4 regions of the Thermicanus aegyptius DSM 12793 genome follow, and region 1 is predicted to be linked to each of the others. Evidence: riboswitches for the same ligand, from Rfam matches in the RefSeq annotation. Region 1 holds a riboswitch; each other region holds the start of a gene.
What was found. Region 1 has a riboswitch for cyclic di-GMP ahead of THEAE_RS0104935 (HD-GYP domain-containing protein). Riboswitches for the same ligand answer to the same signal wherever they lie in the genome.

Region 1 (7,708 bases):
TTGCCTGAAAAGAATCCCTTGCAGCCGCTTATGGATCACACCGTCCAATGTAAGCTGAACCCATTCCTCTTTCACGAAACGTAAAAAACGGAATAGATCATGGATCGACATGGGGATTTGTTGGCCATTCGGTACCTCGAACCTCTCGGTTCTCACCTTCTTAACAGAGAAGCCCATTTGTCCACTCGTTTCTTGGAATCGGGGGATGATGGATGCAACGAGCATTTCCTTCAGATCTTCCGGTATCCGATAGATGGAGACATTCCTCTCCTTCCGGTTATAGACCCATCCGTAGCGAAGGATCTTCTCCACGATGGACTCTTCCCCTATTCCGCCCTTCATCAAAACTTTTCTGCCTTCCGAATCAGACTGCACCACCAATTTTGCCCTATGGGTTAATTCTTCCAGGGTATACCCTTTCCGTTCCTCGGCTAAGAGCAAGAGGAGAAAACTTCTTTCCGCCGGGGTAAGACGTTCCAAACGCTCCTTCATTTCATGAGGGTTAAAAATCTGCTGTAACAGGGATTGCAGCAAATCATTCTTTGAATGGAGGTTTACCTGTAGGTCGTACTCTTGGGCGATTCGGCTTAAGTGATGAATGTCGGCATAGACCAAGATATCCGGTAACCGCATTTCCACCCCCCCTATCCCTTGGTATCCTCATTCATTGCCATCTTCCAATCCCCTTATACCCCTCGGCATATGAAAAAAAGCATCCCCCTTTACGTTGATCGCATGGGGGATGCTTAAAGCTTTTTTATGATTAGCTCCGTTTCCCGTTCTTGGAACGGCTCATCCTCAAACTGACCCAGGTTAATAGGAAATAAAGTTGCAGTATTAAGAGAATCAGTCCAATCCATAACGGGCTTATCGTACTGGAAGAATTCCCTCTCTGCAAGAGAAAGGCATCTCCAATTCCGGCAACCATCTTTTCAAGAGGGAGAGACTTAAACTCATGATCGGATGATTCGGCGTATTGGAGCGAGCCGCTTCCCACCACCACATCGATGGATAAAGCCCATGTCTTTTGGGAATTGCGCTCGCTGGGGGGATATCCTAGCCAAATGGAGAACGCGAGGAAAAATAGGAGTGCGCTAAAAAGGAACGCAACCCATCTCCGTTTCTCCACCAAAAGAGGATGAGGGTTCATCGAAAGCGGAAAAGCCCACGCCTCCTCCTGACGGATTCTAAACATCACCTTCTCTGCGAGGATCGAAGAGCTCCTCCCTCTCATCTCTGATTCCTTCACTTCTTCTCTCGTCATCCTTAATTCCTGCCTTCTGAGTAGGTTTCCAGTATATAGGATTCCAATTGTTGGCGTAAACTGGTCCGCGCGCGAAAGAGAAGAGATTTTACCGAACTGACGGTAAGCCCTAACAGTTGAGCGATCTCCTTATACTCCATCTCTTCATACTCCCGTAAAAGCAAAGCCGATCTTTGCGTATCAGGGAGCTTCTGAATCGCCTCCCGAACCACTCCCGCCCTTTCCTGGCGGAGAATCTCTTGATCGGGGAGGGGGTCGTGGGAAACCAGAGATAAGGCATACTTCTCATCGATATAGATTTCGCTGTTCCGGCTTCTACGAAGTTCGCTTAAGACCGTATTCTTGGCAATCGTATAAAGCCAAGTGGAAAAAGCCGCATCTTCGTCCCGGAAGGTATGTAAATTCTTATAGGCCTTATAAAAGGTTTCCTGAACCAGATCATCGGTCATCTCGTCATAACGGTACGGTTTTAATATTCTGGAGATAAAGAGGAAAATTCTCTTTTCATAACGAAGGATCAGCTCAGAATAACTCTCAATATTTCCTTCTTTCACTTCGCGAATCAGTTGTGAATCGCTTTTCTCCACGGGCCTTCACCACCATGTGATCTATTTTCGGCCCTCTCATCTTCTTATACGTAAAGTAAGAGGGAATGTTGCGAAACGCGAAATTTTTTTATCCACTACGATTCATAGATGACAAAGGAGCGAGTTCCCCGTAACCTCCTTCCTTGCCCAAACGGAGGAGAAGTAACCGGCAAAAAAAATCTTTTCCCCCGCAGGGAGACCCAGCGCAACTGAACGATTCCCTTTCTATAAGCATCGTATGAAAGCGAGATGAGGTCTGCATCTGCACCTATGTAAAAAGATCCTTTTTTGGGAAAAAGGCCGGCCTTTTTCGCAAGGCGGCGGGACATTCCTACCTCTTTCTCTGATGGAAAAAAGGGGGCCATATCCGGAAAGTTATCCGTTGGGAATTCGCGCAGTTCAAATGTTAACTTAACTCGATCACTTAAATAATACCAATAGTTGAGGGCTTCTTCAATCTTTTTTCTCACAAAAAAAGGGGAAGATTCACTCTTTTGAAGGAGATAGAAATGAAGATCATAGTGTTGTTGATGTTCCTGAAGGCTCTTCCAGGGAAGATGAAGAAAACGATCCCCTTCAAAAATAACCAGCATAATTTCCTTAATGCCTTCTTTCGCCGCCTCCGTAAGAATTCGAGGAGTCAGGAAACGAGCAGGCAGTTGGAGACGAAGGGCAAAATCAAGGGGAGAATCTCGGTGCAGAGCTTCCGAGAAGAGAATCTCGTGGAATAAATCTCCCCTTCCCTCATAGAAAATCGTATCAATAAATGATGTATATCCGTTCTCTAAGAGCTTTCTCATAAAACTGCGATAACGGCGTGGATGATAGCGAAAGCGCTGAAGAGGGCGTTCATAAATCCTGCCAGGGAGAATCAACTCTTCGAAGCCGTCTTTCTCCTCCCCTCGTCCACCCGCTTCTCTCATAAGTCGCGTGCTCTTACCTCTCCCGTCCCCCACCCCATCGTGACGGTAAATCCTCTGAATCCTCCCCTCTTCCACCCAAAATTCTGCAGACCGTTCCTTCCCCTCCTGATCCAAATAGATTGCTTTCGGAATGATCCAGCGATTCAATTTCCCTTTTCCCCCTTCTTTCGTGCTTTTTTTCTGAACGGCGCATGCATCCTCCTCACAAACCGGAATACTAACCCGAATGGGCTCATAGAGAAGGGAACGCCTTTCCCAATTGTCGCCATCGCCGTTCCTCTGCCCGCTTCCCTTCATACCCCATCCAGAGAAAGAGAAAGAAGAGAAATAGCCCTACCCATTCACTATACAAATAGGAGAAGGTGAGGAGACGATAGGGTTCCGCCAACAGGTCCACCCATTCCAATACGAAAAAGGTAAAGGGGGTGAAAGAGTATACGAAGCGAAAGAAGAGGTAGATCACAAGGAGAAGGACCAAGAATAGAAGGAAAGGAACCTTTTCACAGCGATAATAACTGCGGGAAAAAGAACCCAACATATACGTGAGGAAGGCACTGACCACACCGATGATGAGAATCAGGATCTCATAGAGTGTAGCCCGAAAATCGGATACGGGAAGGAAAAGATGCAGAAAGGCAGGAAGGAAATGATCCTTTCCATTGATGAGGAGCGTATACGTTAGCGTGAGAATGGTTAAAAATCGCCACATAAGAACCTCCCCTCCTGTAACCATCTTATGAAGGGAAGAAAAAAAAAGAACCGTTCTGTCCCATTCGGAACCGGAACGGCCGTGTCAAGGCACACGTTAGATATATATAAGATAGGAGTGGAGAGAAACCATACTAACCATATTATACACCGTCATTTTAGTTTGTCAAGCCATTTTTCTAAACATTTGTACTTTTCCACGTCACTAAACGTATTTTTTCTCTTCATCGATGTAAGCGCATTCACATAAATGCCATTTTTCTTCAACCCAGAACTGTTGCTCCTCCATCACAAAAAGTGGATTAGAGTTCCTCCCAACGCTCCCGTTATTACAACAATCCACGGAGGAGTCTTCCAAAAAACAAGCAAAATAAACAGGATAGAAACTAGTGCAAAATCAACAGGTTTTTGAATGGAACTGGTCATCATGGGGTCATAAAGAGCGGCCAATAAGATGCCTACAACCGCTGCGTTAACACCGATCAGTGCCCCTTGGATATTCGGTTTTCTCCGAAGTGAATCCCAAAAAGGCATGATGCCGATCACAAGCAAGAAAGCCGGCAAAAAAATACCGATCGTAGCTACCGTTGCACCTAACCATCCCCCCATGATCGCTCCTAAATAAGCTGCGAATGTAAATAAGGGGCCGGGAACGGCTTGGGTGGCTCCATAACCGGCAAGAAATGCCTCTTCACTTAACCAACCTGTGGGCACCACTTCTCTCTCAAGTAACGGAAGGACAACATGACCGCCACCAAAGACCAAAGAACCCGCTCTATAAAAACTGTCGAACACGGCTACCCAATGAAAAGAACTTAAGCTCCGAATCAAAGGTAAGCCGAATAATAATCCAAAAAACAAAATAAGACTACTCACTGCGACATAACGTGGAATCGGAACTCGAATCTCAGGCAGTTCGGGAATTTTGTTCTCCTTATAAAGAAATAAGCCGATCAGTCCGGCCATCACAAGAATCACAATCTGACTCACCGCGGCTTGCCACAATAAGGTAATCGTGGTAGCCATGATCGCGATGGTTACCCTGTTTCGGTCAGGTGTCAGCTTTTGTCCCATTCCTAATAGAGCATGTGCAACGATGGCCACCGCAACCAACTTTAATCCATGAATCCATCCGGAATTGCCAATATCGAACGCTCGAAGTAAAAATGCGAAAAGGACCAAAGCAATCGCTGAGGGAAGGGTAAAACCAATCCAGGCTGCCACCCCACCCCATAATCCTGCACGCATCACGCCAATTCCAATTCCAACTTGGCTGCTGGCGGGACCAGGCAAGAATTGACATAGTGCAACTAAATCGGTATAACTGCGTTCATCCATCCACTTTCTTCGGCGAATATATTCATCGTAAAAATAACCAAGGTGAGCAATCGGCCCGCCGAACGAAGTTAACCCAAGTTTAGTGGAAACAGCCAGTACTTCCAGCAAAGGTTTCAACCGACTCATCGTTTTTCCTCTTTTTTGATTCACATCGCGTTTTTTTACGGCGCCATCCTTTCTCCATCTCAAATCCTATTTTAAAGCCAAAGTTGGTTCGTTACAAGTTACCGCCGCAGCTCAAGGTCCAACTCCCAAACCTGTCTTAGCGCCGACATGCAATTCAACCGCCAGAACACCGTACCCCCATGGAATGAACTAGACAATATCAACAAACGTTGGCGATGACGATCGATGGGTTTTCGGCGAGTGAAATCTCTTTCTGGGTAGACAATATCCGGATGACCGGCCTTTGCATATGAGAACTGATTTTGATCACAATCGCCTCTTCTCCGGTATACAACCGCACTTTGGTCCCCGGGGGATAGGAGGGGATGTTCTGAACAAAAGCATTTACAATCGCCATGGGGAAAGCCACTTCATTTTGTGCCATGATCATTTCAAGCGCCTCATGAGGAGGAATATTCAAGTTTGAAATCAGATTTTCATAATAGTCGCTAAGGCCACAAATCAGAGCGTATTCATGAATCTGCTTTTGGGACAGCCCCCGTGGATAACCGGTTCCATCAAGGCGTTCATGATGTTGATAAGCGATATGACCCGACAGGAGACTAAGCTCCCTCTCCTTACGGAGGATGGAAAAACCTGCTTCCGGATGCTCTTTTTCCTCCGACGTGACCACTTTGCCGATATCATGCAGCAAACACCCCACCGCAAGATCCTTCATTTTCAGTTGGTTGTAGCCAAGCGCTTTGGCAATTTGCAGAGACAATAGCGCCACATTCACTCCATGGGCATAAGGTCGAAGCTCCTCCGCCAGCGTGGAAGTGGGCATAGGCAACAAAACGGGCCTTCGCTGCACTTCGGCAAGCAACTCGGCCACACTCTTCAAGATCATCGGAATCGGGAGCGGCTTCATGGAGGCTGCCGCTTCGTAAGCCAGATGAACCGATTCCATCACATCCATCCAAGCCGGCATGTCAAGCATCTCTTCAAGGGTGATCCCTTTGGATATTGCATCTTCCACGACCAACGTAGAAATACCCATTTGAACCATCCGTTCCAAATATTTCGGATGAATCGAATGATTGGCGCCAAGCAAAAGCCGCCGCTTTGAATCAAAGATAGGTTGAGCCAATACCATCGATCGCTCGTCATACTGGTTAATAGGGATCAGTCTCACACAACATTCCTTCTTTCCTTCGTAAATCAAAAAACAAAATCCTATCCCGAAAAAGCCAGGATAGGCTGCATTATTTTCAGTCTATGCTTCTTCGGAAACCGGCTGCCATGGCTTAGTAGCTGTAGGCCCGTGGCTTTGCGTCCCTATTTTTCAATAGGTTTGCCTTTTTCGTAAGCGTTTTTTATAAGTCTTGAGACCTAGGTACAGAGTCACTCATAATATAATCAATTGGGGAGTACGATGTCAATATATGTCGAATTTCTTCCTAATGTTTTGATATTTTGAGGCTCATCATGGGGATTTCAGAATTTGGGACCTTAATTTCTTGAAAAAATAAGCCACCGCAAAAATTGCTGCTATCAGAATCCCGAAGAAAAGAAAATATTTCTTGATCGTATGATGATACTGCTCCCATTTGGGTCCAAACATTTTCCCCAAAGCGATAAACGTGTTTACCCATAGAAAAGCTCCGGTATAGGCGTACGCCATATACCTGTGAAAAGGAATGCGGGTAATTCCGGAGAAATATCCTGTCATATGCCGAATTCCGGGAATAAAATAGGCGATCATTAAAAACGGAATACCATAACGGCGAAACCATTCCGAGGTTTTTTCCAACCGTTCAGGCCCCATATGAATGCGCCACCCATGTTTTTCAAAAAACGGCCTGCCCAGTTTATACCCAATGAAATAGGATAAGGTGATCCCAACGGTCGTTCCGAGCCATGCCAGAAGGATGCTCAGGATCCAATTCAATTTCCCTTCAAAGACTAGAACGCCCGCATAACTCATCAGCAATTCTCCAGGCAGGGGAAGGGCGAGCAGCTCCAGCATCAACGCAAAAAACAAAACGATGTAACCATCATGTTGCAGATCAATGGATAGAAAGGACACGTTCGTCCCCCTTCCTCGTTTCTATCCAGATAGGATTTGCCTCTTTTATGGAAATATACCGAAACGCTCTTTTGATGATTTTTTCATCATCGCAGCAAAATTCGTCCGACGCAGAAAAAGCTCCCAATCCACGATCGAAATGGAATCGGGAGCTTTATGATGGTTTTTTGCACAGGATCACTTCACTATGAATTGACCCATCATCCCGGCATCCTCATGCTCTAAAATATGACAATGATACATAAAGATTCCTTCATATTGAAAGGTTGCAATCGCTTTTACCGTCTCTCCCGGTTGGACGAGTATCGTATCTTTCCAGCCGCGCTCATTTTCCGGAGGCATTTCACCATTCCGCTCCAGAACCTGAAATTGCACGCCGTGGGCATGAAACGGATGTGCCACCCCCATCATTCCACCCATCATCCCCATTCCCGCATTGGATATTTCCCAAATCTCCGTTGCGTTTAACGGCACTTCTTCATCAATCCTGGCGGGATCCATCTGTTTTCCATTAATGTTCACCATGCTTCCCATCCCCTGGAAAACAAATTTTCTTGTTCTCTGTGCGGTGGATGGGTCCGGTTTTGGAATCGTCGTGAGTCGTTCCGGAATCTCTACATCCTTCGCGGCCTTATCCGTAACCACAAATTTCATTACGCTTACATTACCGTCCAGCAACTCCATCCGCTCACCG
Region 2 (7,708 bases), 1.8 Mb from region 1:
CTTGTCGCGCGCACGGCCGAGCGGCGGCGTGGCCTTGGGCAGCCTGAAGGCCGGCGTACTGACCAGGCAGCATGACGACAGCACGCGAACGGTGCACCTGGGAATGTTCGGCGACCAGCCGGCCGTCGAACCACACCTCAAGGCGGCCCCGCAGCAAGCGTACGGCGACTTCCCGACCGCTGTAGGCCCACGGCACGCCATAGCGCACCCCGTCGAAGCTGACAAAGCCATCCTGACTGACGCGCCGCGTCTCGAAGCGAAACGGAGCGAGTTTCTCCTCAGCGGGCAAGTCCTGGAGCTTCTCCCGCGGCAGCCGGTCACAAGGGCGTTCGCCCGTGGTGCCGTGCACACGGCGATTTTTCTCGTCACACCACCTCCGAGCCTGCGCGTTCAAGTCTCCGAGATCGGTGAATGTGCGTCCGGGCAAGAAGTTGTCTTTGACGAAGCGAACGCCGCGCTCCACCTTGCCTTTTGTTTGCGGACGCCGTGCGCGACAGACTCTCGGTACCCTGCCAATGGCAGCGGCGAAATCGGCAAACAACGGATGCCACCGCGGCTTGCGATCGTCGCCCATCCCCAGGATCACCGTCTTCATCCGGTCGGTGAGCATGACGTTCGGAACACCGCCAAAGTACTCCAGCGCATGAATGAGGCAATGCAGGAAGCTGCGGATGTCGCAGCGTTTGGCGAATTCGACGTATATCGCCCGCGAATAGCCGAGCACCATGACGAACACCGGTACCTTATGGAGGACACCCTGTTCATCGATGTACTCGCCTATAGTCTTGCCACCTGTATAGCCTTGAAGCTGGATGCGTTCCCACAGCATCTCGCAATTGGTGATGCCTTGGGCTATGTAGTCGTCGAGCAAAGGTTTGAACGGATCCAGTTTCGAGCCGCGTTTGGGGCGCGGCTGGCGCTCGGGGATGCCGTCTGAGCGCAAATATTTGCGTACCGTGTTGCGAGCGATAACCGGTCTCTCGGACGATTTCGCGAATGCTCTTGCCCATAGCTTTGAGTTCGTGTAAGCTAATCACTGTCCCACTCCTGAGCATAAACAGTCTCCTCTGCGTATCTTGGTCGATATCCTCAGAGGGCTTTTATTCTACAGGGGTGGGTCATTTTCTTTCCGGCGATCCCGGGTCAATTATACTCCGGCGGCAACAAATCTGCAAGTCAAGGACATCGTCGTCGGTGATGGAGAAGCACGCAAGCGCTATGTCTTGGTTCACAATCCCAGGGAAGCTGAGCGGGATCGCCTTCGCCGTGAACAGATGATCGACCACCTGCAAGTGGAACTGAATGCACTCAAGCAGTTGAGCGGCCAAGCCCATACGAAGGCAACGTGTAAGTTGCGCTCCCATCCGACCTACGGAAAGTATTTGCGCCAGCTCAAGGACGGGACGCTCAAGCTGGATAAGCAGGCGATCCGCGATGCGGAGAAGTACGACGGCAAGTATTTGATCCGAACTTCGGATGACACGCTTTCCGCGGAAGATGTGGCGCTTGGCTACAAGCAACTCGTCGATGTGGAGGATGCGTTCCGTACGCTGAAGACGACACTAGAACTTCGCCCGATGTTTCATCGTCTGGAGGAGCGCATTCGCGCGCATATTCTACTCAGTTGGCTGGCGTTGCTGCTGGTGCGCATTGTCGAGGTGGAAACCGGCGAAACTTGGAGTGCATTTCGCAAGGAACTGGATCGCATCCATCTCGGACATTTTTCTTCGAAAAACGGAGACGTGTACCAGAGCACCGAATTGACCGCCAAACAACGAAAAACCTTTGATACGCTTGGGATTGAGGCTCCTCCGAGGTTCCTCGAAATCCAACCCAAGTCATAGATACACGCCGTTTCACATGCTTATGCCCGAAAACCCAGACTGCGCAAGGGATGACGGGCATTTTATTTACCTAGCAACTGTCGAACTCGGGATTGGGATTCTCTTCTATAATGTTCTTGTGTGCTTTTGAAGTAGTATGGGAAATAAAATAAAAAAGAGACACATTCGCTGTCCGAATGTATCTCTCTTCCCTTTATGAACATGTCTGCAGATCCGGACCCGTTGTTTCATTGTTCATCGTTTCTTTACCGTCCAGAAAATCGGGCAAACATGTTTCACCGCCCATGGCTTGGTAGATCTTGTCCAAGATTTTATTGCGCCGCCAGTAATACATCCTTTTCGATAAGTGCAAGCGATCCATGGTCAAAGAACTGGCCAGTTGACTGAAATAACGAATTTCCACAAACTCTCTTTCCTCCGGGGTGAGCGTGGGGAGAGAGACGTCGATCAGGCGAATTCGCCTTTCCAGTTTGAACATCTCGTTTTCCAATTCCGAACGATGCACAACCGTTTTTAAAACGGGATCTTTCTTCCGGCCCTTTCCATGGATCGCTACCAAATCAAAGTGCTGTGCCAGGTTCGGGATGTCTTCCAGTTGAATTTTCAATGCTTCAATTCTGGATTTCCACAGATTGTAGGACAGCAACCAGGATTCGACCAAACCGTAAGGGGTCGTTTGTGTCATTCCCTCCTCCCCCATCCTTGCTGCCGTATGCTTCCCTCCACTCGAAAACGCGAATCGTGACGTATCCTTCCTTCCAAAAAGCAAAATTGACTTTCTTCGCGGCCGCGAATCGGCTCGAACAAATGGCCGTGGTGAGGCAAAACGCCAAGGCTCATCGTCATCCCTCCTTTCCGTAATCAGGGACTTCGGAGGTAAAATCAACTGAAGCCGAAACGGAGGGTCCCTGTCAGACGTTTACCGTCACCAAAAAACCGTTTTTCTCCAAACCTGCTTAGGAAGGGCTTGAGCGGAAATGCGGGGCAGGCCTGTCCACTTTGATGCGATTCTTCTTCATTCCTCATCACCTCCCTTCTGATTCAGCACCATTTTACAGGTGAAAAAGAAGCCAATGACTTGGCTTCTGCTGAATCCTGCATATGCTTTTTAACGCTTCCTTCTTCGCTCCCACCTCCATTTTCGCTGATTAAGGTGAACATATCGAATTTCGATAAACGTGATGCAAAGCGTCAGTCCCACAATCATCCATACAATGACCCAGGCACACAACTTCCCATCCAACACAGATCCCGTAAGCGCTCCCTTCCAGTCAACCGAAAATCCCAAGCAAAATAGGTCAAACGATCCAGTCTGTATTTTTTATGATACGGGACTCGACAAAATATGGAAGGATGATTTTTTCGTCATCCCCCTTGAATTGGGCCTCTCCTTTAAAACAGCCCTTTTCGTTTCGCGATTTGCGCCGCTTCCTGGCCCGAGGTGGCCCCCAATTTCTTCATGATATGTCGAATATGGGTTCTGACGGTGTTCGTTGATATTTGCAGATATTCGGCAATGCCGGATCGGGTATATCCCTGGGCCAGTAATTGAAGAATTTCTTTTTCCATGGATGTGATCCGTTGCTGCAATTCACTTTGTCTCAGCCGGTGCAATTCCCCCAGGATCACGCCCGCCACTTCTTCCGGGATCACCGTCACGTTTTGATGGGCCTGACGGATCGCTTCCGGAAGTTTTTCATATTTCGTCTTTGGGATATAATTGACGGCCCCGGCGGTGAAGGCATCCAGAATCACTTCACTTTCTTCCACGGAAGTCAGCATCATCATTTTGACAGCCGGTTTTTGTCGCAACATGTCCAAAGCCGCATCCAGCCCGTCGTACTTTCCGGGAGTCAGCACGATATCTATAAGAACGACATCCACTTCCGTCTGTTGGAAGATCGAAAGGGCTTCTTCCTTGGTTGCCGCGGCATGCACCAGACAAAAATCCGGTTGTTTCCCCAAATACGCGGCCAAAGCGTGTTGCCACACCGGATCATCCTCCACGAGCAAAATTCTGATTTTCTCCAAACCCGTTCACCTCCTATTCAACACTCGGGATTAGACCTGTTTTTCGGCTTTGGAAAAAAGAGCGTCACCGTCGTGCCTTCGTTTAAAACACTTTCAACCTCAATAAACCCCTCATGTTTTTGCATGACGTTGTAGCAAAATGACAATCCCAATCCAAAATTTCCGGATTCCTTCTTGGTCGAATAAAACGGTTCCATCACATGCGGCAAATCTTCCGGTGAAATACCTACCCCGTTGTCCATGACTTCCACAATGACGTGTTTTTGCGTCTCATAAAGAGAAAGGTACAGCCTCCCCCTTTCTTCCATCGCCTCCATCGCGTTGGTGAAAAGATTTTTCAATACTTCCCGGATCAACACTTCGTCACAAAACACCGAAGTGTTTCCCGTCGAATCTACGATTACCTGAAATTGTTTCTGTTCCAAATAAGGCCGGATATGCGACAGGCTCATTTGGATGATGTCTTCCAGGTTGCACCATCGTTTTTTCACTTCGTCGTCCCGAAGTTGGCTTTGAATGCGGGAAACCAACGTAAGCAAATGTTCCGAAGAATCCAAAATGGCGCGGCCATATTGCTGGATTTCCGTTTGGTGGTTGGCTGCGGCAGCGGATTGAATCAGTTCTGCCATGATTTTAATCTTCCCCATCTCATTTTTTATTGCATGGTTGATGATGGACGTTCCCGCTGTTGTCGCCCGAAGAGCATGATGCAAACTGTTTTTTTCAAACCGAAAGCGGACACCGAGAATGCCATGCTTGGACAACAGCAAAAAAGTGAAAAACATCACTCCGATCACCACGGGCGCATATCTCCAGATTTCGGGCCACCCGGGAAAGAAAGCCTCCGTCGTATAGAGGGCTGTCGCCTGAAACACCACGGGCGGAATCACCAAAATATTCGTATGCATTCGGTCCCGCCTGAACCAACCGTTTTTTTCGATTCTCGTACTGTACAGCAAAAGAAGCGTTCCGATGATGAAATATGGAACGCACCAAACGAAATACATCCGGTAATCCGGCTGAATGTCCGGAGCAAAGGGAGTGATCCAAAACATGACGGGAATCGGTAAAAATAATAGGAAGGAGATGACTTTTTTGATTCTCTCCCGAAACAATTCAGAGTAACAAATCGCGAACATCAGGAAACAATAAGGGGTTCCCACCAGATTCAGAAAGGAACCCGCCAAATGGATTTTGAACAAGATCAGCTCCAAAGCGTTTGTGCCAATCTGAAAATGATGCAAATACGGCAATATGTTTTCCGTAATGGTTAGGGAAAGTGCTCCGCCGCCGGCGACAAAAAGCGTAAGCGAGATCCACCTGGCCGCTTCATATTTGGGATTGGTAATGAGCAATATGGCAGCCAACGTCCATAATACAATAAGAACTAATACCATACCATCATCCTTCCCCCTTTCACGAAACGTCTTATTCCTTCAACAACTATACTAAGCGATATCAAGTAGTATATGACCTTGTTTTACTGGTGCTCGCAGCGCTGAACAATACGATTATCAGCTTTATGAAGGCATCGTTGAAATGAATGAAACCTATTCTGCACTCTGAGAAGGGAACGAAGTGCAAACCTCGTAAAAGCAGCAGTGTCCCAGAGCAAACCTGGCAATACTTAACAACGCAGTGTACTTTTATGCGTAAGATTGTCAATGATTAACAAGCGTCTTAAAGTCGTGGAAGAAGGATCGTACCAAGAAGTTAGATGAAGTCCTCGGTGCGAAATTGTAAAGAATGTACTGATGTGTGGCGAAGAATTCAGTACATACGCCAAACCTAAGTTGTAAATAAAGACAAAAAAGACACGTACCCAAGAGGTAGTGCCTAGCTGTCATTACAATAGGGTAACCCGGCGATCATTGCATTGATAGCAATGCATTAGACCCGTGGCTTTGCGCCCCTGTCTTTCGAACAGGTTTGCCATTTTTCCTATTTTGTTCGACATTTTTATAGGATTATTTTACCATGAAGAAACATAAAAATGAAATTGATAAATAGTACATCCAGATAGTTTCATAGTAGGTTGACATTGTTACCGTAACGATAAGTATTATAGAAAATTTTTTACCTGGTGCCCCCTGAAAAATTCCGGGGTTTCGAATAACAAATAAAAGGAATTCAGCACCTTGATCCGGGAAAAGGTTATTGTCCAGACAACCAAACCCCTATCGAGGTGAATGACTGAATTCCTATGTATCATGAATTCAACATTCGCCTCGAAAATCCTGTTTGAGGTGAATGAAATGTTAAAGCTTCGCGAAGATCAACTCACACTCTGGGATGCGATTCTACCGGAACCGTTCCGTTCTTTACCGGAGGAGCTTGCCAAAATCGATGCTTTGTTGGATGATCCCGCCTTTATGAAGCCATTCATCGAAAAACATCCTTCTCAGCGTGGGCGGCCAACCATTCCGGCAGAAACGTATCTGCGTTTGATGGTTCTCAAATTTCGCTACAACCTGGGATATGAGACGTTGGTTAAAGAAGTGGGCGACAGCATCACGTGGGGAAGATTTTGCCGCATTGCCATCGATGCGAACATGCCCGATGCCAGTACGCTGATCAAAGCCCGTAAGCGCTATGGTGACGACATGATCGAGCAACTCAATGAAGCCTTGCTCCTAAAGCTGCAAGAGAAAGAACTTCTGAAAACCAGAAAGATTCGGATCGATACCACCGTCGTGGAATCTGACGTCCATCATCCCACCGATGCGACCCCTGCTTAGGATGGCGTTAACGTTATCACGCGGTTGGTCAACCGGATTCGTAAAGTCGCTTCTCAAGCGGTTCAAGGGTTTCAAGACCGCACGCTGAGGTCAAAAAGAAATTTTGTCCATCGCCAAGCTGCTTCGCCGTCGAACTCGGCAAACTTGGAACGAAATCAATACCATTACCGAGAGAGCGACCCACATCTCGGAGAGCGTCTGCGATCAAGCCCAGGAAGTGGCGAAAAACATAAGCGAAAAAAGCAAGGCGGCCGCTCAAGCACTCAAGACGAAGCTGTGTGATGCGATAGATCTGACACGCAAGCTGATCGCCCAAGCCCAAGAAGTGGTCGCCGGCAATCGGGTCATTCCCGATCGGATAATCAGCTTCTTCGATCCGGAAGCTCGCCCGATCAAAAAAGGCAAGCTGTCGAAAACCGTGGAATTCGGCTACAAACTGTGGATCGACGAAAATGAGGATGGTTTGATCACGGGCTATGAACTGTACCAAGGGAATCCATCGGAGGATGATCTTCTGGTACCAGCCGTGGAGAAACACATCGCCCGATTCGGGAAAGCACCGAACGCCATCGCGACGGACCGGGGATTCGGAAGCCGAAAGAATGAAACTGCGATTCAAGGGCTTGGTGTTCAGCGTGTGAGTATTCCGGCCAAAGGTAAGAAGAGCAAGGCCCGAACCGAACATAAAAAGCAGTTATGGTTTCAGGACCTGCAACGCTTCCGTGCTGCGGGCGAAGCAAAAATTAGTTTGCTCAAACGCAAGTACGGATTGAATCGCAGCCGGTACAGGGGCTTTTTCGGCTCAAAATCATGGATCGGCCTAGGGATTTTGACTCATAACCTCGTAAGAGCGGTTCAAATGGTCAAGTAAGGAACAGCAACAGGAACAAACTGGTAATCCCCCCTGTAAAAATTCAAGCGAGGGAAGAGCTCTTCTCAAAATCCGATTTTTTCAGGGGACACTAATTAACTTAACTCACAGCCTCTCTTACTTTCTCTATGGTCATGCGTTCTAAAAACCTGGAGAATTTTTCTTTCTTTTTCCCATTTTGCCGGAACAACTCGATGAGTTTGCGTACGACTGGAACCAGCTGT
Region 3 (7,708 bases), 950 kb from region 1:
GGTGGTTTACCAAGACACATGGCTTCTCCATCGTTCCAATTGGCTGAAGCTGGCCGGATTAACCCTTTCCGCGGCGAAAGATACCTTAGAAACCGGTGAATCGACCACCATAACCGGCCAGGTCTACGGGAAGGACGGCCTGGGACTTGCCCATATCCCCGTCACCTTGGAAGTGTACGGAGGCGGTGGATTCGGGAGTCCACCTGCGGTGGTGAAGGATGTCTACACCGATGCCGCAGGGAATTACACCCTCACCTACACGGCTCCGGAGAACATCCCAGGGAGTCAAGGCACCGTTACAATGACCGCACGGATCCCCGGAACGGAATTCAACGCGGAAAAGAGCTTTACCATCATCAAGCGTGAGGCTCCCCCCGCCCCGAATCCGGGATCGGGTAGTTCCGGAAACCGGGATATCACGCCCCCAACGGGCAGCATCCTCATCAATGGGGGAGAGGAAAGCACCTCCACCTGCCGGGTCACCCTGACCCTGACGGCGACCGACTGGGGAACCGGGGTGAAGGAGATGCGTTTCTCCAATGATGGGGAGCATTGGACCGAGTGGGAGCCTTATTCCCACACCAAGGCCTACACCTTACCTCCCGGTCCGGGATTGAAAAAGGTGTATGTCCGGTTCCGGGATGGTGCGGGAAATGTGAGCCCTGCATATTCCGACGAGATTCTCTCTCAGGGCGCCTGCTGCCGGACGAAGCCGGAAAAGCCGCCCCAGTTTACCGATATCTCCGGACATTGGGCTGAAAAAGAGATCAACCAAGGGGCGGCGGAGGGAATCGTTACCGGCTATACCGACGGGACATTCCAACCGGACCGCTCCATCACCCGGGCGGAATTCGTCCTCATGTTGGCCAATGCCTTCTGCCTGCCGGAGGGATCGAAGGAACTTCCCTTTACGGACCTGAATCAGATTCCCGAGTGGACAAAGGATGCTCTGACCCGTGCCTATGGGGCGGGCTGGATCGAAGGGTATCCCGATCTCACCTTCCGACCGGATCGAAGCATCACCCGCAGTGAGATGGCGGCCATCCTCGTTCGTGCGCTGAAGCTTGTTCCCGGCACGGAAGGCGATCTCACAAGATTCTCCGATCATGCGGAAATACCGGGATGGGCGAAGGATTACCTCTTCACCACCTGGTCCAACGGACTCATGAACGGGAGAGGCGATAGGCTGCTCGCCCCGAACGGAAAAACCACCCGTGCCGAGACCGTCGTCTTCCTGCTCCGGGCATTGAATCTAGGAGAAAAACAATAAGCGCAATCTTGCTCTCATCCTCATGGAAAGAAGCCGAAAGGCTTCTTTTTTTTAAGGAGGCGATCGATGAATCGAATAAGGCCTGCCCATGATCGATGAAACCTGAAAGGAAGCGTATGAGTTGGGATGGATTTGAGGAACTGGTTTGGATGAGAATGACCGGATTCCGTAATCTCATTTCATATGCAGGTAATGAACGGGCAGCCTGGGCCGTTGGGCAAAGAAAAAGCAAGCTCCCTCATGGGAACCTGCTTTTTGGCGATAGAGTCTTTTCATCTTACGCTGCCGACTTATTTGGTCGTGGTGGTGTCGGGTGATGCGTTAATCACCACGATTTGGCCGACCGGCACCCAGTCCACCTTCGCGCCTAATGCATTGGCCAGGAAGCGGGCGGGGACAAGGGTTCGTCCCTGTATAATGCTCGCTGGCACATCGAGAGAGATCTCTTGTCCATTCACGAGCGCCACATTGCTTCCGATGGGAAGCTGAACCGTTTTATCCCCTTTACTTACCGTGACCGTCCTCGTCTCCGCATCCCACTTCACGTCTGCGCCCAGGGCTTCAGCGATGGCGCGGAACGGAACGAGGGTCCGGCCATCTTTAATGATGGGGGGAACCTCGAACGCGGGTTGTACCCCGTTGACGAAGGCCTTCACGCCTTTATTCTGTATTTTTCGTATAGTTCTCCCAGTTTTTCATACTCGTCCAGATTTTGATACACCTCTTGAACGACGGATAATTGGACATCACGCGCTTTCTTCGATTCGCCCATCTTCTCATAAATTTCCCGCAGCTGTTTCTTCAATTTGGTCTGTTCTTTTACTTGTGCCTGCAGCTCCAATTTGGCTCCCAACGCATCGGCGAAGGCAGAGAGTTGTTCTTTCGTCAGCGCCTCAAGTTGAAGTCGGGTTTGCGTCTGAACATTCTCTCCATAGGTATCCTCCGTAACGCTCGTTTGCCCATTTTCCCCAAGATATGCTTGGAGCTGGCTGAGCAATTCCTCCAAATCTACATCTTCCAGATTGAGCAGGTCTAAGATCACTTTCTCGGCCGGAGTTCCCTTCAGGTGGGTAAGGGCGTTTAAGAGGCCCTGGCGGGCATTTTCATTCGCTTCCTTCTCTTTTTTCTTCTTTTTTTCCTTATCCGTTCCATTCGTATCATTGGAGTTGCCATCATCCGATTGGTTTAACTCTTGGTTGGCATTTTCTTGATCCGGCTGATCTTCTTGATCGATTTCTCCTTGATCTCCCTCTTCGGTGTTCGACTGGTATGCGCTTTCGTCCCCCTTATTTTTCCCATCATCCATTGGGTTCGCCAGGGAGAACGCCCCTTTGGCCGGAGTGCTTGTCCCATACGGAGCCGCAAAGATCGAACTTGCGAGGATGAGAGAGAGCGCGACAAACAGCGACAACACCGACATCACTTTTTTACTCATTCACAATCCCTCCTTAACGAAATGTAAAAGGCGAAAATCGACGATTCTAAGCGGAAATCAGGCGATCGGTTCCAGGTTGCCCTTGATGCATTGAGGGGAGTTATGGATGAAAAAACCTATCCTGCCGGATAGGTTTTCATCCCTCTTATACCGGCAACTGGCTGGCATCGTCGTCAAGACCTTAGCCCCTGTAGCTTTGCGTCATCATCTTTCGATGATTTTGCCTTTGTCGAATCATCGCTTTACTTCATTATACGTTAGGTCGATGGAATATCATAGGGTATCTTTGGGTTCTTTCAAAAAAATGTCGCAAAGGGACAAAAAAGGCTCTCTTTCGCGCGAGAGCCTGCCTATAGGAATCACCGCTATATCATTTAATGCATCGAGGAGGAAATAGATCATCTTCATTTCTCATCGATCCGATAGACCTTACCGAAGGCTTGCCCGCATCTTACCGTTATATTCTCAGTTCAATCGATTTCTTACCGAGGTTAATAAACCTTTAACAGGCTTAACGATTCATAAAACAAAGATTCAATTCACAAAAAAAAGATGAACCTTTCAAACAAAAATTAAACTAAAGAAGGAATATTTAGAATAATACTTCAGATGGATGTGCTATGCTATATCTGTACAAATGCAAACCATTTTTCTTTCTACGACTCCCTTTTTCCTACAAAGCTCATATTCTCTCCGACAAACCAAAGGCGAGCCAACTATCCGTATTTTCAACAAGCCTTTGGTTTTGGCGAAACGGGCAGAGTCCTTTAAAGGAGGTGAGGAGCATGAAGACTCTGCCGAAGATCCGCCCGGTTCGATTCTTATATCGCAGGTGGCGATGTTGATATGAGCCTCTGCATGGGAAATATCGCTCTCATGGGATCCATTTTTCAATAGGAAGAAGGGATAGGAGGAAGAAAATGAAATTGAATATTTTTTGGAAAGGCCTGCTGGTTGCCTTGCTTACCGTGAGCCTGGCCGCCATGTACGGCATATCGGTGGCCAAAACCGAGGCGCAAGGGACGGCATTCGGCTCCCTCGCCGTAGGCGATTATGTTTCCCTTCAGACCTCGGATGGAAAGTGGGAGAAGTTTCGGATCTTCGACGTGAGTTCCAGACGGCTTCTCTATGAGGGAATACCTCCGGCGAATACTTGGTCCACCGCCCAGAACGCGGCGGATACCTTTGTGGGGGGGTTCCCCACCACATTGGTAGATCCTTCGGGAGAGAGCCTTCTCACCCTGGATGAAATCGTCACGGTGACGGAAGCGACCTACGCCTACGACAACACCGTGGGCGGGGTGGTCTATACCCCGAAAGGGACGTTATCCTCCACGTTGGTTCTTAAGGGGACCTCCTCCTACTGGACCGCCACCCCCTCAAACGGATCGAAGGCTTGGTATGTAGGTACCGACGGAAAGGTGATGGAGAAGATGAGCACCACCTCCTATGGGGTGCGTCCCGCCGTCACTTTGCAGAACGGGCTGGAAGTGGCGAGCGGTTCAGGAACTTCTGCCGATCCTTATTTACTCCGCCCCACCTACAATGATTCACCCGATCCGCCCGGCAATTTTTCTCCGGATTCCACCGTGTGGCAAAAGGAGAAACGCCCTCCCATCTCCTTTACGGTAAGTGACCCGAACGGAGACCGATTGAGGGCGTACCAGATCGTCTTGTCCGACGCGAAAATAAACCCGAGTATCTCATCGAAGACAGAGATCACAGGCGATTGGGCGAGCGGAAGTACCGTTCCCTATACGCTTGGACAAGACCTTAGCGACGGGACTCATTATCTCTATGTGCGGGTGAAGGACCAATGGGAAGCATGGGGAAATTGGACGGAACACGTCATCCGCGTGGATGCCACCGCTCCCGGGAAACCGACGGTTACCCCGTCCACGGCGGAATGGACGAAGGATCCGGTAACCGTCACGATTTCCGATGGATACGAGAACGGCAGCGGAGTGGAAAAGACGGAATACCGGATCGACAATGGCCCATGGACCACCTATTCCACGCCCTTCCAGGTAACGTCCGATGGGCTCCACACCATCGAAGCCCATACGGTGGACAAGGCAGGGAACGTGGGGGAGAGCGCCACGGCGACGGTGAAGGTGGATACCTCCGCACCAAGTGCGCCCACGTTCGTCAAATCGCCCGCCTCCGATTGGACCAATGCGCCGGAAGTAACCGTTACCCTGACGGACGGGACGGATCAGCAGGGCTTAAGCGGCTATGACAAAAGCTGGTACAGCTGGGATGGCGCATCGTTTCTACCCTATGATCCGAAAAGTCCCCTCAAAGTAACCAATGCCGGCACGACGACGATTTGGGCCATCGGGGTGGACAAAGCCGGGAACGAGAGCCAACCGGTCATCATCACAGTCCAGATCGATCGGGTAAAACCGACCCCTCCCACCGTCTCCGGCATCACCTACGGCTGGAGCAATACCATCCCCGCCTTCACCATAACCGGGGGGACGGATGACGGGGGAAGCGGCATCAAAGGATACCAGTACAGCTTCGACGGCACCAACTGGGTCGATTATCCCGGAACCGCCGTCTCCATCAATCAAGAAGGAGAGACGATGGTCTATGCCCGGGCGATCGACAATGCCGGAAATGTGGGGGATCCTAGCACCCCGGTCATCGCCCGGTATGATAAGACCGCTCCCAAGCTTCCGCTGATTACTCCCAGCACTACCTCTTGGGCAAACGAAGTCGCCTTCACTCTGGCCGATCAGGGAGACCTTCCGACCGGGAAAAACAGCGGCGTGGCCAAGCTTCAATATCGCTTCGATGTAAATGGAGCATGGATCGACTATGTCCCCTCCGATCCCGCGGTAGGCATCAACGTACCTGACCCATACGAGGGGAGCGTCACCATCTATGCCCAAGCCATCGACGGAGCCGGCAACATCAGCGGAACGGCCAACCGTGTCGTTCTGATCGACCGGACTCCTCCCGGTGCTCCAACCATCAATGCTCCCGACGGATGGACCAATCAGCGTTCCTTCACCATTACCGACGGCAGTGACGGGACGGATGAAACCAAGTCCAGCGGAGTGTTAAAGAGCCAATATATGGTGAATGGCTATGTGGAGCAATGGACCGATGTTCCCACCGGAGGAAACATCACCTTGCCGGAAGGCGTTGAAGGTTCGGTGACGATTAAGGCGATCACCATGGATAAAGCAGGAAATCTAAGCCCTGTGTCGGAACACACCATGAAGATCGACATCACCGCTCCGACCCCCCCTTCCATCCAGCCGAGTACGGAAAACTGGACGAATGGGGATGTGACCGTCACCCTCAACCCAGGAACCGACACGCTAGGCTATGGGAAAAGCGGAGTGAAGGAGACCCTCTACAGCACCGACGGCGGGAAAACCTGGACCCCGTATACCACTCCTTTCTCCGTAGCCACGGAAGGGATCACCGCCATCCAGGCCAAGACGGTGGACAACGCCGGGAATGAAAGCTCCCTTGCCACCGGCCAGGTGAAGATCGATAAGACCGCTCCCGTTCCGCCCACCGTGATGCCGAGCACAACCGGCTGGACCAACCGGGATGTAACCTTCACCCTCGAGGGAGCTTCCGACGACCGAAGCGGCATCGCCAAGCTGGAGTATAAGATCGGCGCGAACGGCACCTGGACCGAGTACACCGGAGAGGTAACCGTCTCCACCCCGGGAGTGCAGGAGATATACGCCAGGGTTACGGACGCAGCGGGAAATACCGTCGCATCTTCCGCTCCCGTTACGATCAGGATCGACAAGACCGCGCCCCCCGCTCCCGTCATCAATGCCCCGACCGGATGGCAGAAGGGTCCGATCTCCTTCACCATCACCCAGGGCCCCGATGATTTAAGCGGAGTGGCGGAAACCGTTTATAAGGTGGGAGCAAGCGGTACCTGGACTCCCTATACGGGAGGGAATCTAACCGCCGACCTTCCCGCCGATGCGGAAGGCTCACTCACCCTCTACGCCCGGACGAAAGACAATGCCGGGAACGAGACGGAGACTTCCGTCGCCGTCAAGATCGATAACAAATCGCCTACCGCACCCTCCGTTGCATCCACGGTATCTGATGGAGCATGGACCAACACCGTTCCCGTCCTTCTTGATGTCACCGGCGGAACCGACGGCGGAAGCGGCGTGGCCAGGACGGAGTATCAGGTGAATGGAGGAAATTGGGTCACCTTCAGCGGCGCGGACGGCAGCATCTCCATCGCAGGAAAAGATGCCGACATCAACGGCGTGGCCAACATCCGTGTCCGCACCGTGGACCAGGTGGGCAATGAAAGCCTCGCTTCCTATACGGTGAAGATCGACACGACTCGCCCCAATGCGCCGGCGATCAACGCCGCATACGGCGGAGGCTCTTATCCCGACGGCAAATGGACGAACGGCGACGTGACCGTCACGCTGACCGATGGAACCGATAACTTAAGCGGTGTGGCGAAGAGCCAATACAAGATCGGCGCAGAAGGCGCCTGGACCGACTATGATCCTGCGTCAGGTGGCATCCTCTTCAATCAGGAAGGCCAATATCTCCTCTACGCCAGAACCTTGGACAAGGCCGGCAACTCGAGTGTGGAAGCAGGTCCCCTGCACATCAACATCGATAAGACCAAACCGGCATCGCCCACTCTGACGCTCACGCCGACCGGCTGGGCCAATCAGCAGGTAGAGCTCACGGTGACGCATGGCACCGATGCGTTAAGCGGCATCAAGGAAACGGTAACCGGTTGGGGAAGCCAATCCTCCATTCTCCCGAAGGCAACGCCATCGATTCGGTATGATTTCAATACCGAAGGAGAGACCACCGTAACCGCCGTGACCCGGGATGAAGCGGGGAACGAAAGCGATCCTGTCACCTACATCGTCCGGATCGACAAGACGGCTCCGTCTCAACCGACGATCGGCACCGGCGGCTATGCGCCCGGAACCTGGACGAAAGAGGCCGTGACCGTCACCATCACCGACGGAACCGATCAACCG
Region 4 (7,708 bases), 2.3 Mb from region 1:
CTACCGGAATCCGTTCCGCATTCGTGGTCTGAAGGGCACCATTGTCATAAGGCTTTTTCAGCGTATCGCTGCCGGCGAAGATGTACCGCCCGGCGATGCTGGTGTTGGCGATGCTGCCCAGCTGTTCCTTGATCTGCTCCATCTCCCGGGCGATCGCCTCCCTGGCCTGAGGATCCATCGCCCCGTTCGCCCCCTGAACCATCTTCTCCCGGATGGTCTTAAAAAGGTTATCCGCCTCCTGCAGGACGGCATCCGTCGTCTGAATCCAGTTGTTTGCCGTGTCAAGGTTCCGTTTATATTGGTTCAGCACCTTGATCTGGGAGTTATAGGCGATGCTGCGGACGGCGATGACCGGATCCTCCGATGGTTTGGAGACTTTCTTCCCTGAGGATAGCTGCTCCTGAAGACGGTCCAAGCGGTTCATGGAGTTGTTCAGATTGAGAAGAAAACGATTGGCCAACATGTTTTGGGTGACACGCAACGCCCTCACCTCACGTCATTATGATTCGATTGCGAAAGATTGAATCGGCTGTGGACTCCCATTATCTGCCCACGATCCCCATGCCGTTTATGATCTTATCCAGCACCTGATCCATGACGGTGATGGAGCGGGCGGCCGCTTCATAGGCATGCTGGTATTTGATCATTTCGGTCATTTCATCATCAATGGAGACCCCTGAGACGGACTGTCTCCGATTCTCCACCTGGGTAACCAAACTCTGTTTTACCTCCAGGAGGTTGTTCGCCCCCTGGGCATCAATCCCCAGCTTCCCGATGATGGCACTGTAATAACCGTCGATGGTGGTGGAGTTGGGAAAGCCTGTGGTGATCACCTTGTTCTTCAGATCGGCGATGGCCTGTGCGGTGCGCCCATCGGCCGATCCCGTGGCGGGTCGGCCTGCAGCGGCGATCAAGTCGCTATCGGCGACGATCAGGGGGTTTACCATGAGATCATCCGCTCCGCTCGGATTATACCCATTGGGATTGTTTACCGGGTCATAGTTTCCTGGATTGAGCGCCGTAAAATCAACGGCAGAGAGATCCTTATTCGGAAGCGAATCATACCAGCTCTTGCTGATGAAAAAAGGAAGCTGCCTGCCGTTCGCCAGATTTCCGCTCTGGATATCTTCCAGATTGGTTCCGTTCATGTGGAGGGCATTGAGTTCTCCTGCGAAGACGGAGGAGAGGGTGTTAAATTGGTTGAGCAAATCCGGGATGATTCCGGTTAGCTTTCCTGTCCCATCATCGACTCCCCTGGCTTCCAGTGTCTCCTGGAAGCTTCCGAATTGAGGCGTGAAAGGAGCCCCGCCCAGGGTCACATCATAGAATCCGGTCGCCGGATTTTGCGTCGCTTCCAGGGGAACGGTCGTCAACCCATCGACGAGGGTTTGACCACCGGCAATCTTCACTTGGATCATTCCATTCTGAATGTCGGAAACTTGCACATCCACCAGCTTGGACAATTCATCGAGGAGAAGATCCCTCTGGTCCCGCAGGTCGTTGGTGGTATATCCATGGGGCGCGATGCGGGCGATCTGGGCATTAACATCCCGGATGCGGGTGGCGATGGAGTTCACTTGGTTCGTCTTCACCAAAACCACCTGGTTCAGATCGGACTGGTAATCCTTCAAGGATTGGGCGATATGGCCGAAGGCATCCACCACTCCCTTCGCATAGCCCACCACTTCTTCCCGCACCTCACCGGACTCTGCGGAGGCGGTGAGATCCTGCCAGGCGCCCCAGAGACGATCCAGCGCCTTCTGAAGTCCGATCTCCTGGGTATCGGTTCCTTCCTGAAGAACCACTTCGAGCTTGCCGTAGGTGGCTGCCCTCGATTCGTAGAAGCCCAGATAACGATTTTCGTTCCGAAATTGACGGTCCAGGAATTGATCCCGGAGGCGGGTAATCTGCGCTACATCCACCCCCGTACCCATCTGGGCGGCTGTGCGGCTGTTAAACATACCCGGGTAGGGGAAAGGGCGAGAAGCAACCATGTCCACCCGCTGCCGGGAAAAACCGGGGGTGTTGGCATTGGCGATGTTATGGCCGGTGGTATCGAGGGCGGTCTGCTGGGCAAAGAGCCCCCTTTTTCCGATCTCTAATCCTCCAAAAGTAGAACGCATCGTTTCTCCTCCTTAAATCCGGGTGTCGAAGAAGCTGCGGGGAGAAGAGCTCTTCTCCCCTTCTTCTGAAGGGTGGTTGCTATAGACTTTGCTATCCTCCTGATCGGTGAGGAGGGAGAAGGCCATGTTCACATAATCCAAAGATTCCCGAATCAGGATCTGGTTGATTTCATTTTGGCGCTGAAGCTGTTGGCTTCTTTCATTTAAGAGTTTCTGAAGCTCCTGAAAGCGTCCTTTTAGGCAGGGATCCTCCATCCGGTCGGTAAGGGCGGATAGGGTCAGAGATTCCGGCGGAAGGTTCCAAGCGAACGCCAATTCTTCCGCCGCTTTTTCCCGCTCCCTTTCCAGTTTGCTGAGGAGATTTATCTTCTGGGTTTCCAAGTGAACAATCTCCGATAACCGGGAGATCTCCCCCCGGATGAGCACCTCCTTCTTCTCCTCCTCCAAAGGAAGGAGCTCCTCCTGAAGTTTGGCCATCTGCTCCAGGAGTAAAAGGAGGCCCTTCTGCATGGTGATCACTCTTTCCTTTTCGTCGTCCATGCTCCCCCTCCTTTATTTTCCTCTCCACCAAGCGAGGAGTCTATCCGCCAATTGCTGGGCCGAAACGGTATAGGTTCCAGCCTCCACCTCTTTCTTTAACGCTTCGATCTTCTTTTGGCGGGCAGGGTCTACGCCTTCCAGGGTCTCGCTGAATCGCTCCAGAGATTCAGGGGAGATCTCCAGTTGATCTTTCGGAGCAAGGGAAGGCTTCGCTTCATTTCCCTTCACCGTCGGCTTTGAGTAAGGATGGGTTTGTCCAAAAGGGTTAATGCCGTCAATCTTCATGCTCGTACCCCCGTTTCCGAAATACCCGATTCTATGGTCATCTTTACTCTTTGATTCGCGATCTTATGAATTCCTCTCATGGCGAGATCGGGAGAAAAAAAGCTAAAAAAGAAAAACCGATCCCCCGCTATTAGGAGTATCGGCTAAATGCTCCGTTCTCATTAATTCCTCTTACTTTTTTTTCTTGGATTCCAAAGTTTTAAGTTTTTCCTCCAGGAGATAAAAGCCTGTCCCGTTCCTCCTCCGTCTTTCTTCCTCTTCCACTTCAGCGAAGCTCTTCCGAATCTCCGCGGAAAGCTTCTGACGGCAACTCTCGCAGATCCTCCCCTCGGTGATGAGGTTTTCTCCGCAGCTTTCACAGGGATAGGCGAGATGAGGAAAATCTGCGGTGGATAGGCGCCCGGCCCGGATAAACTCCGTGATTTGCTTCACAGTTACGTTCGTCGCTTCGCTCACCTCATAAATGTTTCGCTGGCGATTCTCCGACTTCCGGACGTATTCATAGACCCGTTTAAACTCTTCCTCCACTTCCCGGTAACAATCGGGGCAGACGCTGCGGGCTCCGCGTACAAATAGTTTCCCGCAACGAGGGCAATTGTCCAAGGCGTTTAAACTCATCTTCCTCCCCTCTCTCCAGAACAAAAGGAGCTTCACCTTTTGCTTCCTGCCAAGCCCTAGGCTAACGTTCTCCTTCTCCATACTTTTATTATACCCGAGAAGAGAGAGTTTGTCTCTTCTATTCTTCCTTATTCCTTTCGCAAGGTTCATATTCGCTGATGAGGTACCGAAATAGAGCCGCCTGTACCTCACGAATCGACCGAGCATTCATTTTTATCAGGATTTTGCTGATGTGGTTCTTCACCGTATGAGGGGAAATGTTAAAGAGTTCACCGATTTTTTCATTGGAAAAACCAAACAGACAGATGGCGTAAAGAAGATCCCTCTCCCTTTCGGTAAGGGCATAGGCGGTGATAAATTTCTGCAGCGGGTGAATATGCGATGGTTGCAGGGACTCATCTCGTTTCAATTCCTCGAAGAGTAATTCCGTAAGCGCTCTTCTCATTTCACTTCTCCTTTCCCAAAATCCACAAAGCGTCTCTCTCCATTTCTTCCTACAACCGGATGGCACGAAAAACATAAAAAAGGGGACGTGTTTAACGTCACCCTTGTTTCTTCAAAGAAAATAGAAATACAGGTGACAGGTAGCTGGCTGGCATCGTTCCTCCGAACATTAGCCCCTCTAGCTTTGCGACCTCTCCTTTCAGAGAGTGTGCCTTTTTCTGCCTATGTTTGTTTTTATTCCCTAATATTCTACAATCTTCGCCAAACTTTTCCCTCTTATACTTATTGTATAAGCTGCCCACACAATTGCAATAGTACAAGTGGACTAATTTTCCATCCGAAAGAGGCATCGTTGGCTCGTTATGTACAGGTCTTAAGAACTAGCATGGCATGAAGAAGTTCAGAACAGGCATGGGAGATTCAGGAAGATCACGAGAAGGGAGTCGAAACGGTACAATCGCTTCTCGGATGATTTTGTCGAAAATGAAGGACGAACTTGGAAAAATCAAGGAGGTTTTTGAACCGAGGGGGGCTATGAGGGGAGGAGTGATGCATGAGAGACGCCTCTAGGCTCGAAATGGGGTAAGGATGTAAACTTCCTCCCATCCCCCTTCACGGAGAACACGGCTGCACTCATTCACGGTACTTCCGGTGGTATATACATCGTCAATTAAAAGGATTTTATTCCCCGCATGGGGGATTTCCTCCTTCATTCCGAAGGCGCCTTCCAGTGCATGGAGACGTGCCTGACGGGTCTGACGGCTCTGTTTCCGGGTAGGGTGGTGGCGTTCGAGGAGATCGTAAACCGGCAGGTTCGCCCTCTTCCCCAGGCCCTTCGCCAATTGTTCCGCCTGGTTAAAGGTTCTTTGCTGCAGCCGGTCTTCATAGAGAGGAACGAAGGTAATGGCTTCGATCGATCGGTGGGAGTAATGGCGGCGGTAGGTTTGGTAAAGAAGATGGATCAGCCCTTCCACAAGCTGTTCCCTGCCCTTATATTTATAAGCATAGAGCCATTCTTTTCCCTTAAAGGAGTAGTGGAGGGCACTCCGATTCATGATAAAGTAGGTTTCTTCTCTTTCCTCGCAATCGCGGCACATCTCTTTCCCAGGGGAGAATCTGAAGGTCTCTTTTTTCTCCCTGCCGCATACGAGGCAGACCGGTTCAACGATGGGAAGAAGATGGCGAAGGCAAGCGGGGCAAAGATCATTCCATGGAGGCGGCGAAAGAGCAGGAGTCTCCCGCGGGATGGTTCGTCCGCAGAGCAAGCATTGTTTCTGCTTTGTAAAGAGGAGCGTGGCGACGATTTTTCTTGCGTCGAATTTCATCCCGATCACCTCCATGAGGAATACACATGATCCATTGCTCCCCGCTAGATTTCACGTTGAGGCGAAAGCTCGGAACCGATCCGGTTCTTTCCACCGATTTTTCTCGTAAGGGGAGAGGGGGCGGCCGTCTCCTCCTTGCTCATTGAGGCAGGAGATTTCTGCCGCACTTCGGTCGAAACGGCTGCGTTTGGCCCTCCTAAGGGGTAGAAACGGGGTCGACGAAAGCTCGTCAATCACCACCATATCAAACGGCCAACTGCGTTTGGCCCTCCTAATGGGTAGAAACTTCGTCGTGGAAGCTGCATTTCACTTGATAGGTGCCGTCACTCCCTTTTCCCACCCTATATTTCCCATTTGAAGGGCATTGGGGAGCCTCTTTGAGATAGCCTTCATCCACCAATTTGCTTAAGACAATTTCCCCATTCTCCATAATCTTCGTGGCATCTTGCTTATGGTCGATCAGGTAAAGTTCCAGTTGGGCTTCCGCCCCTTTCTTTGTATTGTCGCATATCGCTTTTTCCGCCCTTTCCGTTGATTTGGTATAGTTGGGGACGGCAACGGCCAGGATCAGGGATAAAAGAAAGATGACGATTAAAATTTCAATTAATGTAAACCCCTCTTCACGGCGAGGGGAAGTCCATGTGGATGTGGCACGCATGCGATCTCCTGCCTCTCCGGTTTTTTCTCTTCATTCCATAGCCCGTTCGAATGGTTGTCCTTCCGCGTATTCGCCTTTCGCCTTTCCCTGCACGCGGCTTTCCTTCCGCACATCCCGTTGGCATACCGGAACGATCCCCGTGACGCTCATCCTACCTCTCCCCATCCTTTACTCCGCCGATCCTCCCCCGAACAGCCGAATCAGCCGATTCTTCTTCTTTTCTTCCACCAAAAAGCCCCTCTTCCTCGCTTCCCGGTTCATCCCCTCAATCTGCCGTACCGCCTTTACCATCGACCGGGAACGGCTTTCCGAGAGGAAAAGAACTTTTCCACCCGGATCCTCCGCCGATCTTCCGACTCTTCCGGCGATCTGTACGAGGGAACTTTCGTCAAAGATGGGCGCATCGGCCATCAGGACCAAGGCGTCGGTGAAGGGGATCGTTACCCCCCGCTCCAAGATGGTGGTGGTGACGAGAAGGCGGATCTCTCCACGCCGGAAAGCGCTCACCTTCTCCTCTCGCAACGGCTCGCCGGCATAGGTTCCTTCGGTCTGGGGGAATGTTTCTTTGATTAAGGCAACCAAATCTTCTACCAGGCCGATCCGGGGCACGAAGAGGAAAGCTTGTCTGCCGTTCCGATGAAGCTCATTCAGGAAGTGGCGGACCCCCTGCGGAAGTTTCCCCTTGCCGATTTTTTCCTCCAAACGGGACTCATACCGGAGGATGGGAACGGGTAGCGGATGTCCATGAAAACGACTGGGAATGGTCGCTTGCAAAATCTCTCCTTTTTTTACTTGTTGCAACATCTTCTCGGAAGGGGTAGCGGTGAGGAGAATTCGCTTTCCTCCTGCTGCGGTTGCCCGATTTACGGCGAAATGAAGCATGGGGCTATTATGGAAGGGAAAGGCATCGATCTCATCGACGATAACCAATGGAAAAGCATGAAAGAAATTGAGGGCCTGGTGGGTGGTGGCGATCACCAGCTCCCCCATCTTCCCTTTTTGGCGGCTGCCTCCGTAGAGGGAGACCATCGGAACGGAAGGAAAGGCCCTGCGAAAACGGGGTGTAAGCTCTAGAACCACATCTTTCCGGGGCGTGGCCAAAAGGACACGTTTTCCTTGGCGGAGGGCCATATCGACGGCCTGAAAGACAACCTCCGTCTTGCCGGCACCGGTAACGGCCCAGATGAGGAGCTCCCGCCGGTCTGTGCGGGGAAGGGTCCCTTGCACGAATTGGGCGGCCATTTGGGAAGCCTCCTGTTGGGCAGGAGTGAGCTCCCCTTCCCACGAGAGGAAGGAAGGTAGAAGTGTGAAGGAACTTGGGGCCGTCTCCTTTGGACGTGTGGGGGAGAAGAGGATCGGTTTGCACCCTTTGCTCGCACCCATGGCGGAGCAAACCTCACAGACCATATCGTCGTGTTCGCAAACACCGCAGGGGTAGCCTTGCCATCGGCGGTATTCGCTGGAGCAGCGCTGGCAGCGGAGGAGGGTTCCCCGATCCGACTCCACGATCGCCATGCCCGAGGTAAGGGATAGTTCCCCCCTATGGTGCAAATACTGGATCAGCATGGGAAGGTATCTCCGCCGGAATGCCCTCCTCTCCTCTCTTTCCACGTCCGTGGGACCATTCCCGCCCTTCCTCTCCTCCAAGAGCTGATCTCGGATGGCCAATTCCCCATAAAGAGGCCGGTTTACCTGATCCAGGTAATCTTCCACCT

Region 2: it holds a riboswitch for cyclic di-GMP, as region 1 does, so the genes downstream of both, THEAE_RS21130 (sensor histidine kinase) here and THEAE_RS0104935 (HD-GYP domain-containing protein) in region 1, are expected to answer to the same signal.
Region 3: it holds a riboswitch for cyclic di-GMP, as region 1 does, so the genes downstream of both, THEAE_RS0109995 (hypothetical protein) here and THEAE_RS0104935 (HD-GYP domain-containing protein) in region 1, are expected to answer to the same signal.
Region 4: it holds a riboswitch for cyclic di-GMP, as region 1 does, so the genes downstream of both, THEAE_RS0117065 (response regulator transcription factor) here and THEAE_RS0104935 (HD-GYP domain-containing protein) in region 1, are expected to answer to the same signal.

The regions. Positions count from the first base shown of each region.
Region 1 is NZ_KI783301.1:928,794-936,501, reverse strand. Features, by position in the region: gene THEAE_RS0104970 (hypothetical protein) at 1-633, opposite strand, end outside; gene THEAE_RS0104965 (hypothetical protein) at 764-1,264, opposite strand; gene THEAE_RS0104960 (RNA polymerase sigma factor) at 1,267-1,851, opposite strand; gene THEAE_RS0104955 (hypothetical protein) at 1,947-2,921, opposite strand; gene THEAE_RS0104950 (hypothetical protein) at 3,007-3,483, opposite strand; gene THEAE_RS0104940 (chromate transporter) at 3,771-4,946, opposite strand; gene THEAE_RS0104935 (HD-GYP domain-containing protein) at 5,146-6,120, opposite strand; cyclic di-GMP riboswitch class I at 6,211-6,294, opposite strand; gene THEAE_RS0104930 (DedA family protein) at 6,412-7,014, opposite strand; gene THEAE_RS0104925 (multicopper oxidase domain-containing protein) at 7,192-7,708, opposite strand, start outside.
Region 2 is NZ_KI783301.1:2,694,861-2,702,568, forward strand. Features, by position in the region: partial or broken gene istA (IS21 family transposase) at 1-1,055, opposite strand, end outside; partial or broken gene THEAE_RS21125 (IS1634 family transposase) at 1,164-1,844, shown strand; gene THEAE_RS0114270 (hypothetical protein) at 2,038-2,529, opposite strand; gene THEAE_RS23090 (hypothetical protein) at 2,526-2,684, opposite strand; gene THEAE_RS0114280 (response regulator transcription factor) at 3,237-3,875, opposite strand; gene THEAE_RS21130 (sensor histidine kinase) at 3,893-5,272, opposite strand; cyclic di-GMP riboswitch class I at 5,728-5,819, opposite strand; partial or broken gene THEAE_RS22200 (ISNCY family transposase) at 6,131-7,484, shown strand; gene THEAE_RS0114300 (NAD(P)/FAD-dependent oxidoreductase) at 7,585-7,708, opposite strand, start outside.
Region 3 is NZ_KI783301.1:1,876,847-1,884,554, reverse strand. Features, by position in the region: gene THEAE_RS0110005 (Kelch repeat-containing protein) at 1-1,270, shown strand, start outside; gene THEAE_RS0110000 (copper amine oxidase N-terminal domain-containing protein) at 1,561-1,926, opposite strand; gene THEAE_RS0109995 (hypothetical protein) at 1,923-2,705, opposite strand; cyclic di-GMP riboswitch class I at 2,855-2,940, opposite strand; gene THEAE_RS0109980 (OmpL47-type beta-barrel domain-containing protein) at 3,626-7,708, shown strand, end outside.
Region 4 is NZ_KI783301.1:3,192,109-3,199,816, forward strand. Features, by position in the region: gene flgL (flagellar hook-associated protein FlgL) at 1-481, opposite strand, end outside; gene flgK (flagellar hook-associated protein FlgK) at 543-2,123, opposite strand; gene flgN (flagellar export chaperone FlgN) at 2,136-2,663, opposite strand; gene flgM (flagellar biosynthesis anti-sigma factor FlgM) at 2,676-2,948, opposite strand; gene THEAE_RS0117060 (TIGR03826 family flagellar region protein) at 3,120-3,566, opposite strand; gene THEAE_RS0117065 (response regulator transcription factor) at 3,685-4,011, opposite strand; cyclic di-GMP riboswitch class I at 4,147-4,233, opposite strand; gene THEAE_RS21585 (ComF family protein) at 4,577-5,335, opposite strand; gene THEAE_RS21590 (competence type IV pilus major pilin ComGC) at 5,607-5,993, opposite strand; gene THEAE_RS21595 (ATP-dependent helicase ComFA) at 6,162-7,708, opposite strand, start outside.